Regions from separate parts of the Ningiella algicola genome, predicted to be linked through region 3. Evidence: predicted binding sites of a transcription regulator. Region 3 holds the regulator's gene; each other region holds the start of a gene.
What was found. The regulator FliA, encoded in region 3, starts transcription of late flagellar genes. The targets are predictions, from matches to a motif close to CTAAAGNTNNNNNNNNNNNNGCCGATA.
Positions count from the first base shown of each region.

Region 1: PN836_RS19270 (DUF5610 domain-containing protein) is a predicted target of FliA. The motif match lies at 1,563-1,589, and genes of this name have one in related genera.
Region 2: flgM (flagellar biosynthesis anti-sigma factor FlgM) is a predicted target of FliA. The motif match lies at 2,913-2,939, and genes of this name have one in related genera.

Region 1 is NZ_CP171821.2:4,412,116-4,417,451, reverse strand. It holds gene PN836_RS19275 (RNA recognition motif domain-containing protein) at 1-327, shown strand, start outside; gene PN836_RS19270 (DUF5610 domain-containing protein) at 410-1,534, opposite strand; gene trmA (tRNA (uridine(54)-C5)-methyltransferase TrmA) at 1,662-2,804, shown strand; gene fabR (HTH-type transcriptional repressor FabR) at 2,814-3,422, opposite strand; gene PN836_RS19255 (acyl-CoA desaturase) at 3,536-4,672, shown strand; gene PN836_RS19250 (hypothetical protein) at 4,748-5,047, opposite strand; gene PN836_RS19245 (phosphoadenylyl-sulfate reductase) at 5,328-5,336, opposite strand, start outside.
Region 2 is NZ_CP171821.2:1,380,467-1,385,802, forward strand. It holds gene PN836_RS06180 (CheR family methyltransferase) at 1-749, opposite strand, end outside; gene PN836_RS06185 (chemotaxis protein CheV) at 750-1,688, opposite strand; gene flgA (flagellar basal body P-ring formation chaperone FlgA) at 1,858-2,565, shown strand; gene flgM (flagellar biosynthesis anti-sigma factor FlgM) at 2,977-3,309, shown strand; gene flgN (flagellar export chaperone FlgN) at 3,318-3,749, shown strand; gene PN836_RS06205 (LPP20 family lipoprotein) at 3,845-4,351, opposite strand; gene PN836_RS06210 (flagellar assembly protein T N-terminal domain-containing protein) at 4,597-5,336, shown strand, end outside.
Region 3 is NZ_CP171821.2:1,266,242-1,271,577, reverse strand. It holds gene flhF (flagellar biosynthesis protein FlhF) at 1-897, shown strand, start outside; gene PN836_RS05720 (MinD/ParA family protein) at 894-1,745, shown strand; gene PN836_RS05715 (RNA polymerase sigma factor FliA) at 1,756-2,484, shown strand; gene cheY (chemotaxis response regulator CheY) at 2,560-2,943, shown strand; gene PN836_RS05705 (protein phosphatase CheZ) at 3,001-3,795, shown strand; gene PN836_RS05700 (chemotaxis protein CheW) at 3,808-5,336, shown strand, end outside.

The sequences.
Region 1 (5,336 bases), 1.6 Mb from region 3:
GATTCTAGAGAGCGTAAACCTAGAAAAGCAAATAACGCTAAGAAAAAGCCTACCGCAGACGCCAGTTCAGGTGAACTCGCCACGCTGTATGTAGGAAACATTTCTTACAATGCAGACGAAGAGGCCATAAAGGCATTTTTCGCAAAGCACGGCGAAGTAAAATCCGTGCGTTTAATGAAGGATAGGCGTACTGGAAGACGCAAAGGTTTTGGATTTGTTGAAATCAACGCTGGTGAAGAGGAACGCTTTATTTCAAAACTGAATGATGCAGAATTTATGGAGCGAACAATCAAAGTTCGTCCCGCTAAGGATAAAGTTGACTCATAGCATTGATTAAGAATTGACGCGATAGAAGAGGTCGACCATTCGACCCGCTCTATCTAAAGTCTGGGGCTTAATCGCGCCGCATTTATATAAACTTAGCGTTGAACTTGTGGAACCTGTTGATGGCTTGCACTAAATCAGGGACTTGTACATCTTTCATTTGGTTTACTAAGCCGTTAATGATGTCTTGATAGTCTTCTTGCGACGCTAGTTTTTGCTCAATGTTAGCGGACATATCCATTAACTTTGCTACATAAGCTGAAACGAGTTTTGGCGCCTCTACTGCTTGTCCTCGCTCTAGCGTGCCCATTAGCCTTACATTCTCATAGGCATTCGAGACAGAATTCTCCGATGTGGACGCCATCTTAACAAACTGCTCATTTTCATATCCAAGCGCAAGAGCGCTGCTGTACGAGCTCTCAATATTTTGTCGATAGAAAGTATCGATCACTGCGTCGACTTCATTTATTAAGTCGGCTAAATCTCTTCTTTCAGTCGTACTGACAGCTCCCGAAATATTAAAGGAGAGGTTTGACGCTTGGGTGGTGTAAATCTCTAGATCAGATGCTTTACCTTGTTCTTCATTAAAGACACGAGCGCCAAGTTCAATGTCAACTTGCGCACCCGATGGTATCCTCATGAAGAAGCTACTAGTTTGCGCATCCTGTTCAGTACTGCTCGTATTTTGTGAAGCAAAAACTGCGTTAAGGGGTATAGCCTTAACTTCCTCGATCATTTGCGCTTGTTTGCTATTAATAAGCTCTTCCAATGGCTCGCTAATATAATTGCCCAATTCTTTTTTAGCGTTTTCAACACCTAAGGTAATCCCTTCTATCGCTTGCTGCCTGAAGCTTTGCAATTGTTCTTCTGAAGCGCCATTGTTCGCAAATTCGTTCAGTGACTGGGTAACAAAGCCAATCACATTTTTTCGCACCAAATCAATATCAAACTCCATAGGTTTTGAATCGATTTCGGGTTCCTGAAGTTTAAGGGCTAAGTTTCCGCTCTGCGATTGCGTTGCGCCTTCTATGCCTTTGCCTACCGAAAAAGAGAGTACCTTAGCAGCCACACTCTCGTGAGAACCAGTTGCGCTGTATCTATCCGCACTGGGAGCACGCTGGTTTGACTGGCGATTCTGTAAATCGACTACATTGGCTGCGTCTGCTGCTGATAAACGCACTGCTGGAGCATTCATCTCTACCGTATTCATTGTATTACCTCACTATCCTCATCCATGTTATCGGCAAGATAAGATTTTCTTTAATAAATAGTTGGTAATTATATTTTCGCCGTTACAATCGACTCTTCCAATTTCAAATGAGCTGTGTAAACGAAAAATGAATCAAGCGAAAAATGTCTATGCAAGCGAAACTTACTCTGACGAAGACTACGCAATACAGCTCAAAGAAAAGAAAAACCGGCTAATGGATATGCTAAAGCCGTTTTCGACAGAGCACTCTGCACTCTCATTTGATGTACACACCAGTACACCAAAGCATTATCGTATGAGAGCTGAGTTTAGAATCTGGCACGAGGGCGATGAGAGCTATCACATTATGTTTGATCAAGGCACGAAAGCTAAATATCGCGTGGATGCCTTGCCCAGCGCTTGCAAACTCATTAACCATGCAATGATTGAGATGATGAGAGAGGTGAATGCAGATCCAAGCTTGAGGCATAAACTGTTTCAACTTGACTACCTTGCCACGACGTCCAACGAGCTCGTAATTTCGATGCTTTACCATAGACAACTAAACGAAAGCTGGCACGAACAAGTCAATCAGTTACGGAACAAGCTTAAACTTACATTGGGGTTAGAACGATTCAATATCATTGGTAGGGCAAAAAAACAAAAAGTGTGTGTGGACGAAGATTTTGTTTACGAAACGCTATACATCAACGGCAAAGCGTACCGCTTTAAACAAGTAGAAAATAGTTTCACACAGCCCAATGCAACAATTAACGTCCAAATGATTGAATGGGTGCTGAACAAGCTTGGGCATGACACCATGGACTTACTTGAGCTTTATTGTGGAAACGGGAATTTCAGTCTCCCTTTGAGCCAAAGTTTCAGAAAGGTGCTCGCTACAGAAATATCGAAAACCTCTGTTAATGCTGCGCTGGATAATATTGAGGCTAATGGAATTGATAACCTACAAATTGCAAGACTTAGTAGCGAAGAATTTACTCAGGCTTTCAACCAAACGCGCGAATTCAACCGGCTTCGAAATATCGATTTATCAAGCTATGAATTCTCGACCGTTTTAGTTGACCCGCCACGAGCTGGACTTGATGCACAGACCTTGGCTTTGATTCAAGGTTTCGACAAGATTGTTTATATTTCCTGTAACCCCACTACCCTAGCAGATAACTTAAAAGCTCTATTAACGACTCACGAACTAGAGCATACCGCTATGTTCGACCAATTCCCTTTCACACCGCATATTGAAAGTGGCGTTATACTTCGTCGAAAAGTATAAAAATGGCGCTCACTTTTGATAATTTGCAGAGTATTGTAGTGCTCCTAGCTGAACAAAACGTAATTGAATCATGACGCGTTTCGCAATGCCCCTAACCTCACTTGGAGTCGAATCGATTGCCTCGGCACCCGCGCTAAAGACAAGCCTTACCATCGCTTGCGCTTGCAGATGAGATATTTCGGGAGGCAGCGCTAAGTTAGATGAAATATAATCTGATAATTCTTCAGTAAAATATTGAATTTCTCTCATAACCGCAGCTCTAAAGGCTGACGATGTTCCGGTATGCTCGCGCAGTAGTAACCTAAAAACATTTCTGTTTTCCATAATGAACTCCATGAATGTCTGCACGGAAATTTCGATTACGCTACCGCCTTTTTGTATGCGTTGGCGCGCTTTTCGCATTAATTGTCGAAGTGCAAGACCGGACTCGTCGACCAGTGTGAGTCCAAGTTCGTTGATGTCCGCGAAGTGGCGATAGAAGGAAGTAGGCGCAATACCGGCCTCACGAGCAACTTCGCGTAAACTGATAGCAGTAAAACTTTTATTTTCATCTAAAAGAGTAAATGCTGCATCCACAATTTTTTGACGCGTCTGCAGCTTTTGTTGTTGTCGATTCATAGTTTTGGAATTACGTTTTGATGACATCATGACAACATATAACTTGCCTTTAAACAAACGAAAAGTTAAATTAAGCGAACAGTTGTACGCTGAACCAAAGAAGTGAAAATTTAGTGAAGAAACCTCGTATTATCCCCTTAAACATTGCAGTATTTTTAGCCACTACCCTTATTGCTCTCATCGCAACCCCCATCTGGATCATTTTCAACGGTATTGATTCGACCGAGATCATAGTGGCAGTTGCTTTATTCTTTTTCACTGGCATGTCAATTACAGCTGGCTATCATCGGCTCTGGTCACATAAGACCTACGACGCCCACCCTATCGTAAAGGTGTTTTTAGCAATTGGCGGAGCAATGGCAGTGCAAAATAGCATTTTGCACTGGAGTTCAGACCATCGAGTGCATCATCGCTACGTGGATGAAAACGACAAAGACCCTTACTCTGCGAAAAAAGGCTTTTGGTTTTCTCATATTGGTTGGATGTTGAGGGAGTACCAGGCCGAACGATATAGCGATTATCGAAATTGCAAAGACTTGCAAAAAGACAAGGTTGTGATGTGGCAGCACAACCATTATTTAGCCATTGTATTGGGCGCTAATTTTGGCATCACAGCATTGTTAGGTTTTTTAAATGGTGACGTGCTCGGCATGGTATTAATTGCTGGGGTAGCCCGACTCGTTGCAGTGCATCATGTAACGTTTTTCATTAACTCGCTAGCGCATATCTGGGGTTCTCGCCCTTACACAGATTCGAACACCGCTCGTGACAACGGTTTGTTAGCATTTTTTACCTTTGGAGAGGGATATCATAATTATCATCACATATTTGAATATGATTACCGAAACGGGATCCACTGGTGGCAATACGATCCAACGAAGTGGTTGATAAAGGCACTGTCCTGGTTGGGTTTAACGTCGAACTTGCGCACCACACCAGAAGAAAGAATTGAAAAAGCAAAACTTCAAATGCAGTTAAAGAATGCAAAAACCAAGCTGGTCCATTTGCCTAATGCCGATGAAATTGCAGCTGTTGTACAAGCCGAGTATGATTTATTGGTCAGTAGAATGACAGCCTATTACACCGCAAAGAAGCGATTGATGCGCGAAAAACATAGTAATATTAAGGCCTCATATGAAAGTCTTGAACTTGATTTCAAATACAGAGAATTAAAGCAGGCTTTTGCGCTTCAAAAAGAAAAATGGCATTCCATTTATTCCCTTTATTTGGAGCCACAAGTTGCGGCGTAGCGTTAAAGCAAAATACCGAAAACTAAAAAACCCGTGTTTTGCACGGGTTTTTCGTATTAGTTTGTCGCCATTTTACTAATGTTCGACTTTTGCTAGCTGAGCATCTTTGTGAGCAACCACTTTAATATTTAAGGTCTCAGGGTCTATTGTGAGTGACGCCATTGCGTTATCACCGCTTTCAATTTGCTGTGAAAAGTCTTTTTGAGACTGAACAAAAGCGTCGTTCATTTCTATTTTGTTACTCATACACGATGCATTTATCTCAAATGACTTTGCGTCTACGCATGCAAAGCTTGAACTTTCAGGTGCCTTCGATTGAGAGGCTGAAGCACCGAAACATGCTAATACCAGCATTACGGCAATGGGTGACTTCATATCTTTCTCCTTTTATTGATAGTGTTAAGTATAAGTTGGAATAACCAAAATATCAAGATGCATCAGACAAATATTACAGTAGTATGACAATATAATGATAAATAGATGACAAAATATCTTTCTATCTCGCTATCGGCACAATGAGGTAGATTTTAAATCGGAAATGAAGAATAAATTGAAAGTAAAGCACTGCACGAGTTGGATCTCATGCAGATTTAGCTGAAATATAAGTATCTAAATACAAACCTGATATCTATGCGAAATTACCTGCAGGCGCGCTCTAGATACC
Region 2 (5,336 bases), 110 kb from region 3:
TTATGAAGTAAAGCGGAAATTTTTTGCAGTATGTTTGCCTTGCGTTCTGCCTCAAAGTAAATCAGTACATTTCTGCAAAAAACAATATCGAAGCTTCCAAGATGTGCAATGCTGTCGAGCAAGTTAAGTTTTTTGAAAGTCACGCGGCTGCGAATAGCAGCGCTAATACATGCCTTATTGCTTACTCCACTTTCAAAGTATCGTTGTAGCATTTGTGTGGGTAGGCCACGATTGATTGCAAGCTCGTCATACTCACCTTGCTTTGCAAAATCCAACACTTGCTGAGATACGTCACTTGCGACAATTTCAACCCCATTGGCAAAGGCTGTGGGATACTGCCTTTGGAATTCTGCAATCACCATTGCGATTGAGTATGGCTCCTGTCCAAATGAACATGCACTGCTCCATATACGTAACTTGTTCTTTTGCGAAGCTAAGTTTGGCAGCAAATGTTTTGCAAGAATTTGATAGGGGTACTCGTCTCTAAACCAAAAGGTTTCATTGGTTGTCATCGCTTCTAGCGCGCCAGTGCTAACATTAGGATTTTGTTGGGATACGACTTGATCAATGAAGATATTGATATCCTCATACGAAAAATCTCGCATGACTTTAGATAAGCGGCTCGATACTAAGTATTGCTTATTCACACCTAAAGTAATACCAAGTCGAGCCTCTAAAAATCGAGCGAACTTGTCGTATTGCGCCGCAGAAAGTAAAGTTTTACTCTGTGACGGTCTTGGCTTTGTCACTCAAAGTTTGCCTTTTAGGTCAGTCTGAAGCCACTTTTGTACCGAAGAGGCAAGCTCATCTGGATGAAATTTGGCAATAAAATCATCTGCGCCAACCTTTGTTACCATGGCTTGATTGAATACGCCGCTTAAAGATGTGTGCAAAACAACATGCAGTCTGGAAAGCTCTGGTGTGTTCTTAATTTCGGCTGTGAGCGTATAACCATCCATTTCAGGCATTTCTATATCCGACACAATAATTCCGACTTTATCCGTCACATCACCGGTTTCAGCCGCTAGCTCCTTAAGACGTTTTAGCGCCTCGGCTCCGTTTTTGGCCGATTCAATTTCAAGGCCTAGCGTATTGAGCGCTTTTTTAACCTGATTGCGAGCAACAGAGGAATCATCCGCGATGAAGATAATTTTACCATCGCTCTTTGATACATCTACGTTATCTGCAATGTCGTTAGAGACCTCGGTCGACAGCGGCGAAATTTCATTTAATATTTTTTCTACATCCAGTATTTCAATAAGCTCATCGTCAACTTCTGTAACTGCCGTCAAATAACTGGCTTTTCCTGTTCCGGTAGGCGGCGGCATTATGGCGTCCCAGTTGGTGTTGATAATGCGTTCAACTGAACCAACCAGAAAGCCCTGTACTGAGCGATTATATTCCGCAATGATGATAAAGGCTGTCGTCAAATCTTCTATTCGAGAACCGCCCGTTGCCATAGATAAATCAATAACTGAGAGAGTCTTTCCGCGAATGTGGGCGACACCTCGTACTAATGAATTTAGCTTTGGGATAGAGGTGAGCGGCGGGCATTGAAGCACCTCACGCACTTTAAATACATTGATGCCAAAGCGCTGCTTCGAATTGAGTCTAAACAGCAGCAGCTCTAACCGATTTTGGCCGACAAGCTGCGTCCGCTGATTTACTGAATCTAAAATACCTGACATTAATTCCCCCTAAGCATTTGTGCAGTTGCTTTGTTCATAAAGGCACTGCGAGAAGTCTGTTTCTTGCGTGGCACGAACCTTGCTGAATTCGCTATATTAGCTTGTCGCATTGTTTGATTTGTTTTCCACAATGCGATTGAAATCAACATGCCACCAAAGGATGACTACCATGCACTTCATAAAAGATATCTCTGTATCGACAAGAATGAGCATTGTCTTTACTTTATTTTTGGTAAGTTTTTGTGGCGTTGCACAACCCAATCTTCACGAGCTTATACAAGAACAAACGAAAGACTATGTTCTGAATACCCTCATTAATGACGCAGATGCTGACACTCAGGTGAGTGTTCGTCAGCTTGACGCTAGAATTACTGTGCCTAAATGTGCGCAAGCGTTTGAATTTGAAAGTCCAAACTACGATCCACGACTCAGTAATATCTCAGTAAAAGTGTCTTGTCCGCACCTTAATTGGTTTACGTTCGTAAATGCGAGTGTCGTGACTATTCAGAAAGTGGTGGTGAGTGCCGATACTCTTAGTCCTGGCGCACTATTAACATCGCAAAATATTGCTCTGGCTGATGTGAGTAAAAACAGTTTGCGAGGTAGCGCATTTCGCTCAGTAGAAGAAATTAGCGGCGCTCGTTTGAAACGCAGAGTCCGACCGGGCACAGTGATTAATGCATCAATGCTATGCTTTGTATGCAAGGGGGATCGCGTCACCATCAGCGCTATCGCAGGCGGCTTAAGTATTCAGGTATACGGAATCGCAGAGCAAGATGGCACATTAGGCGATACGATTGCAGTTCGTAATATATCGTCCGATAAACGAATAGTTGCGACCGTTGCCAGCACTGACCGGGTTACCATAAATATATAAAACGGTTCAGGTGAGAAGGGCGATGTATCGTCAAGGGAAGCAAGATGTGTCGCTTGGCACGATGGTTGCAAATAGGCTCATGTAGCGTGTGATTTAAGTAAAAGCGTATTTAACAGCATAACTACGTACAGCTTGTGAATTAAACCTCAGGCTAAACGCTACGATACATTCTATACACGCCGAAGCGTCGCAAGGCCCAGATAACGAGGGTATTTGGACAAAAAGCGTAAAACAAACTTAGCAGAGCTTGTTTGAGTGCTCAGTATACATATAGCACTTTTTAAACGGCAGCTTGTCAATAAATTGCTATAATTGTATTTGGCGACAAAAAAATGTCGCATATAGCACTAAAGATTAGACAAGTGCAGCCGATACAAGAGATGTAGAGGTAATAAATGGTGGTGCAATACTATGTCAATTAACAATATTAACAACACAAACAAGCCGCAGTTAGATCCGTCTAAACTCGCGCAACAGCAAACACAAGCGCAGTCTTCAAACGCTGCAAGCAATGCTTCCGCTTCTCAAAATGCGGCGCCTGCTCGTCAAGATTCTGTTTCGCTAACGCAGTCTGCACAGCAGCTTGCTAACGTACAGAAAAAAGGTAGCGAAGCGCCCGTAAATCAGGAAAAAGTGGACAAGCTTAAAAAAGCAATTGCCGATGGCGAATACCGCGTCAACCCTGAAGTACTCGCAAACAAAATTGCGGTACTAGAATCGCAAATTTTAGGCGTTAAGGCTTAGGAGTTACCATGGCTAGCAGTCTTGAAAATGCAATTTCCAAGCAGCTGGAATTGCTATGTGAATTAAAAGCAGTTCTGGAGCAAGAGTTACACTTAATCAGCTCACGCGAGCCTGAGAAACTAATGCAGCTGTTGCAAGATAAATCTGAGTTGCTAGCGAGTATAGAGTCGCAAGATCAAGCCGTGGAAATAATGTATGCAAGAGTGGCTGAAAAGTCAGACGTTCCTCACGCTTGTTCCGCGTTGCTAGAAGATTGCAAGAAAGTGCTAAACGAGTGTAAATACCTGACTGAAATCAACGCAAAGTCGGTTGAACATGGGCAGCTTCGTTTAGTTCACCTACGAAATATGATGATGGAACTTAGAGCAAAAGAGTCTATTACCTACGACCGTGCTGGCAAGGCAAATGCGGATTTACTAGGCAAGCGTATTTCGGCATAAGGTCATTTAAGAATTATCTCACTTTGGATTTGCACCCACTAAAAACGCACTAGAAAGTGCGTTTTTTTGTGCCTGATAAGCATTAATTTACTGCGCTAATAGTATGTCACGTCTTTTATGCGCTTAGGCTTTGCTGTACTTAAATAAAGGTCGTACACAAGCGCCATATCAAGCTCTAATTCGGTAGCATAAGTGTCCTCTCCTACAGGATAGCTTTTCAACACTCGAGCACCTCGTATTACGCCTTCTACTGAGGCTTGTAACTGAGTATCAGTGAGGATAAGATTTGCAACGGACTGATCGCCATCAATACGCTGCCCATAAACCTGCTCTGCCAACTCCCGGTACGCATCTAATTTTGACGCTTTCATTGCCTGTAATCGTTTGCTTGTATCATTTAAGCCTAGCTGGGCAGCAATAGGCGCATAACCTACCGCATTTAAGACTGGATATTGCTGCGGAGCAACGGTTTCCCACTCAACATGCTTCGATACTAATGAAGAGCAGGCACTAATAGAGAAGGTGCACGCTAGTAATAGCGCTCTGGCTAGCTTAGCTTTGCCACTTGCGTTTTCAGCACGCTTGTTAGTTTCATTAAGCATGGAATTTCGCATAGGTGATGAATTAGGCAGTGATTTAATCAACGCTGTTTCCTCATTTTGACCGACGCAACAAAGCGCCGCACACATTTATGTACCTGATTTGATCAGGATGAAGCAAAGCATATGCCAGTACACAAGGTGTGTGCATTAATTAATGCAAAATTAGCTTGGAAGTGCAGACCCTATTGGCATAGAGCTTGAATAGCGTATGTATATCGCTGTATTTATTTTGCCAGGAGCGTGCAATGTTCAAGCCCTTTTTTATCACTTTTGTTCTGCTGTTAAGCGCAAGCATGCCAAGTTTTGCCGCTTGGTTTAGCGCAAGTGGACAAGCCATTATTGTTAATGGAGACAAAGAACAAGCGAGAGCTGAAGCGACACAAGAAGCGATTCGCCAAGCACTTTTGTTTGCAGGCGCTTCGGTGACTAGCGTGCAACAAATCGCAAATGGCTTATTGCTCGATGAAAAGCTTGAAATACGCGCAAGTGGCGAGGTCTCATCTGTAGAACTAGTAGATGAGGTCTACCACGACGGTTTTGTGACAGTCTCAATTAGAGCGGACATCTTTGCGCAAGACGCGCAATGCAGTGCTGCTGACTATGTCAAAAAGATCTCTACCACTTATTTTCCATTACGATATGAAGCTCAGGCTGCTTATGGTCAAATCCATCATCTTGGCAAAGAAGTCGCGTTAAAGCTTCAATCAATCATGAACCGATTTAGCACCTCGCTCGAAGTTTCCCACATTGAGCCATATGTGTTTGACTGGCACAAGTCAGACGCTCCCCAAGAAGCAGTATTTTTGGCAAATAAGAGCAGCACTCAATATGTACTGACAGCAAGTATCGACGATGTATCTGTCAAAAAAGCTGCAGGCTCTGCTTTCGAATTCTATAAAGGCCCTCAGTATACAAGAGCATTTGATATCACGCTGACTATGATAAATGGTGCGACGGGTAAAACAGTGGCTAAAAAAACTTATCG
Region 3 (5,336 bases):
GAGCTTGAGTCGATAAAAAACGTGTTGAAGTTTCAAGTTTCAGAGCTGGCTGATGAGCGCAAGAAACGCAACAACCCAACTCATCATTATTTGCATGAACAGTTAATCAGCATGGGCTTAGGGCAAAAACTTGCGCGTCAGTTTATCGACTTTTTGCCCCACAACGTGGATGAGAAGCAAGGTTGGAAATACCTGCTTAACCTATTGTCGAATCGCTTGCACGTGGGTGGAAACGATATTCTAGAACAGTCTGGGGTGGTTGCCCTGGTTGGTCCTACTGGAACAGGCAAAACTACGACATTAGCGAAACTGGCGGCGAAATACGCGCAAAAATATGGCGCTGATCAGGTTGCCATGATTACCATTGATACCTATCGCATTGCCGCATATGAGCAACTGGCAACCTATGGCCGCATTATTGGCTGCAGTGTGAAAAAAGCCCAAAACGCAGAAGAGCTTAATCAATTGCTCTACCAAATGCGCAACAAAAAATTAGTGTTAATAGACACTGCCGGTTTCAGTCAGCGAGATGCTCGCTTAATTGAGCAGCTCAATGAGTACGAAACTGGCTTATCTGTCAATATCCGCAAGTACCTTGTGCTTCCCGCAGGCGCGCAATACCAAGTGCTGACGCAAACCGTCAAGGCTTATCACTCCACTGATATTCAAGGCTGCATATTCACCAAGCTAGATGAATGTTACAGCCTGGGAGAAGCACTGAGCGTGGCAATAGAAAACGATCTGTCACTAAATTATGTGACCGATGGTCAGCGTGTTCCGGAGGATATCAAACTCGCAGACTCGGCTAATTTAACCCTTGTTGCTGCCAAGCTTCATAAAAAATATGGTGTGCATGCAGACGACGAGGCGGCTTTCGCCTTAGCCGGTGGTCTATGATAATCGATCAAGCAAGTAGCTTAAGAACTATGAATCAATCAAAACAAATAAAAGTCATTGCGGTGACCGGCGGTAAAGGTGGTGTTGGTAAGACCAATATTACACTCAACCTCGCAGTATCGGCAGCTAAACGTGGAAAACGCGTAATGGTGCTCGACGCTGACCTTGGCCTAGCCAATGTTGACGTAATGCTCGGCTTAAGAGTCGACAGAAACTTAGCGCATGTCTTGTCAGGCGATTGCACCCTAGATGAGGTGTTAGTTACCGGTCCTCATGGCGTAAAAATTGCGCCTGCAACGTCGGGTACGCAATCAATGGCAGAGCTTGGGCAGCATGAGCACGCGGGTTTAATTCGTGCTTTTAGTGAGCTGAAAACACCCATCGATATGATGTTGGTTGATACCGCAGCCGGTATATCTGACATGGTGGTGAGTTTCTCACGTGCGGCGCAAGACGTGATGATAGTTGTCTGTGACGAGCCAACATCGTTAACCGATGCCTATGCATTAATTAAAATTTTAAATCGAGAACACGGCGTGTTTAAGTTCAAAGTGGTAGCCAATATGGTGCGCTCTGAACGAGAGGGTCGTGAGCTCTTCAGTAAGTTGTCAAAGGTCACTGGACGCTTTTTAGACGTAGCGCTGGAATTAGTCAGTATCGTGCCATTTGACGAGAATGTAAGAAAGGCCGTTCGCAAGCAAACTGCACTTGTAGATGCTTACCCTGGTTCACCTGCTGCAAAAGCCATTGCAAAGTTAGCAGAGAGAGCCGTGACCTGGCCGATTCCCACACAAGCAGGCGGACACTTGGAGTTCTTTATTGAAAACCTAGTGTCTTTGCATGAGTAGGTAAATAAAAGTGAGTAATAAAGTGACCGTATATCAACAGCAAATAGACAAAAACCAATTGGTTGAGCGTCATGCTCCGCTCGTGAAACGCATCGCTCACCACTTAATGGCTAGATTACCTGCAAGTGTGTTAATCGATGATCTCATTCAATCAGGCATGATTGGCCTACTAGAGGCTGCTCGAAATTTCGACGGCACGAAAGGCGCAAGTTTTGAGACCTTCGCCGGTATTCGCATAAGAGGCGCAATGCTCGATGAAATTCGCAAAGGTGACTGGACACCGCGCTCCGTGCACAAGAACTCTAGAGCAATTACAGAGGCCATCAATCTGGTTGAAAAAGAAACTGGAAGGGATGCTCGCGATACAGAAGTCGCCGAGGTTATGAACGTATCTGTACAAGAATATCATCAAATGCTCAACGAAGTGAATGCAGGCAAACTGGTCGGCATTGAAGACTTAGGCGTGAGTGAAGATGTGCTTTCAAACGAAGAAAACAAGGGGTCAGACAAACCTTTTGAAGAAATGATGCAAGGATCATTTCAGAAAGCGCTGGCGCGGGCGATAACTACATTACCAGAGCGCGAAGCTATCGTATTGTCACTTTACTATGACGAAGAGTTAAATTTACGAGAGATTGGTGAAGTGCTCGAAGTAAGTGAATCTCGCGTCAGTCAAATTCACAGCCAGGCCATGCTGAAATTGAAAGCGAAGATGCAGTCGTGGCGCACTGCTGAATAGCCCTTACTGTGAAATCAAGTAAGCGCGACATAAATAAAGATTAGATAAATCACATTTTCCATTGCGGAGGTAGTTTTGGATAAGAACATGAAAATTCTCGTTGTTGATGACTTTTCAACGATGCGAAGAATCATCAAAAATTTGCTGAAAGACTTAGGCTTCACAAACGTGCAAGAGGCAGATGACGGAAATACGGCATTGCCTATGCTAAATCAAGGTGATTTCGACTTTGTAGTGACTGACTGGAACATGCCAGGTATGCAAGGTATTGATTTGCTACGAGCAATACGTGCTGACGACAAGTTAAAGCATTTACCCGTGTTAATGGTAACGGCTGAAGCTAAAAAAGAGCAGATTGTTGCAGCAGCTCAAGCAGGTGTAAACGGCTATGTTGTTAAGCCATTTACTGCCGCGACGCTGAAAGAGAAGTTAGACAAAATCTTCGAACGCTTAGGATAATTCTTGTTTTGAGACATTCTCATTCAACGAGATCCTTACGATTAAAAGGAAGGTCTAATGACTAATGAAGCATCTTTGATTTCGCTTGAAGAGGCGCAGGCTTTGGTCCAGCACATCCAAGCGGGTGAAATTGAATCAGCCAACAACATTGTGCATAACATCACGATGCGTGAATCGACAGAGCTTTTCTCTGAAGTGGGCAAGCTCACACGTCAACTACATGACTCTTTATCGACGTTTCAGCTTGACCATAGGTTGGCAGACATAACGAATACCCAAATTCCTGACGCGCAATCGCGGCTTGAATACGTCATTGAACAGACAGAGCAAGCCGCCAACTCTACGATGGATGCAGTTGAGCGTAGCATGCCCATTGCTGAAGCCTTAAATGACCGTCTAAATACCGTGATGCCCGAGTGGAAGAAGTTGATGTCTCGGCAGATTGAACTCGGTGAGTTCAAGAGCCTGTGCTTAGAGCTGGACACGCTTTTAAACGATGCTAGAGAGGACTCCGCAAACCTCAATACCATGCTCACTGAAGTGTTGATGGCACAAGGTTATCAGGATCTTACCGGTCAGGTCATTAAGCGCGTTATCGAACTTGTCAAAGAAGTGGAAGATAACTTAGTAGATATGCTCTCTGCCTTTAGTGATGAAGAAGCTAAACGCGACAAGCATTGTTCTTCTACAAAAACGAACAGTAGCACTGTTGACAAACCCGATACTCAACCTTCTGCAGAATCTGACGATAAAGAGAAAGCCGAAGGGCCAATTATTGACGCAGCAACGCGTAACGACGTCGTACAAGGACAAGACGACGTTGACGATTTACTGTCTAGTTTAGGTTTTTAGGGGAGCAAACGAATGTCGTTTGAAGTTGACGAGGATATCTTGCAAGACTTTCTGGTGGAAGCCGGAGAAATATTAGAGCAATTGCAAGAACAGCTCGTAGATTTAGAAAACAACCCGGAAGATTCCGATCTGTTGAATGCTATTTTCCGTGGCTATCATACTGTAAAAGGTGGCGCAGGATTTTTGTCGCTTACCGAGCTAGTGGATATTTGTCACGGTGCTGAGAACGTATTCGATATTATGCGTAATGGCCAGCGCACGCTAACGCCAGAACTGATGGATGTGATCCTCCAAGCCACAGACGTTGTGGTAGACATGTTCGAAAATGTGAAGGCCAGAGAGCCATTACAGGCAGCGCCTCCTCACTTAATTGATTTGCTGCACAAGCTAAGCACGCCAGAGCAAGAGGGTGAACAAATATTTGTTGCCGAAGACGCAGGTGAAGCTATTGTTAGCGAAGTAGCTCAGACCTCAGACGAAGGCGTCGATCAATCTCCCACGCCTGAGTTAAGTGATTCTGCTGCTGATCAAGAAGGTATTGACGAAATAACCGAAGACGAATTTGAAGCCTTACTTGATGAACTTCACGGTGATAAAGGTCCTAGCGCAAAGCAAAACGAAGACAGCGCCAAAAATGATTCTCAAGCGTCATCAGCTTCAAATAACGACGCAAGCGCTAGTGAAGACATTAGCGATGATGAATTTGAGGCTTTGCTAGATGACCTTCACGGCAAAGGTAGTTTCAAAGCTGACGCCGGTGCTAATAAATCTATCTCAAACGATAGCAAAGATACGAGCAATGCCACTACAGGCTCAGATGACGATGAAATAACCGACGAAGAGTTTGAAGCCTTACTTGACGATTTACACGGTCAGGGTAAAGCCCCCGTCGATAGCAAAAGCAGCACAGAAGCAAAGGCAGAATCTGCAAGTAAGCCGGCAGCATCGAAAGCGAATTCGCCAGATACAGAAAAAGAAACACCAAAGGCGGCGGCAGATACAACTGTTTCTGATAAGTCTACAAAAGCACCTGCCAAGGCCACTGCGCCTAAAGTGCCTGCAAAAGCAGCGGGCAAGAAGTCGGACAAACCAGCAGCGCCTCAAGGTGAAACAACTGTGCGGGTTGATACCAAACGCCTAGACCAGATTATGAATATGGTAGGTGAGCTTGTGTTGGTGCGAAACCGCCTATTGAGCCTGGGAATCAACCTAGCTGACGAAAGCATGTCCAAAGCCATAGCGAATTTGGATGTGGTCACAGGTGACTTGCAAGGTGCGGTGATGAAAACGCGCATGCAGCCTATTAAAAAGGTATTTGGTCGCTTCCCTCGCGTCGTTCGAGATTTGGCTCGTACGCTGAAAAAAGAAATATCACTTGTATTAGAAGGCGAAGAAACCGATTTAGATAAGAACCTAGTTGAGGCCTTAGCCGACCCATTGGTGCATTTGGTCAGAAACTCTGTGGATCATGGCATCGAAATGCCAGATGATCGCGAGGCGGCCGGCAAACCGAGAATGGGTACAGTAAGACTTGCTGCGTC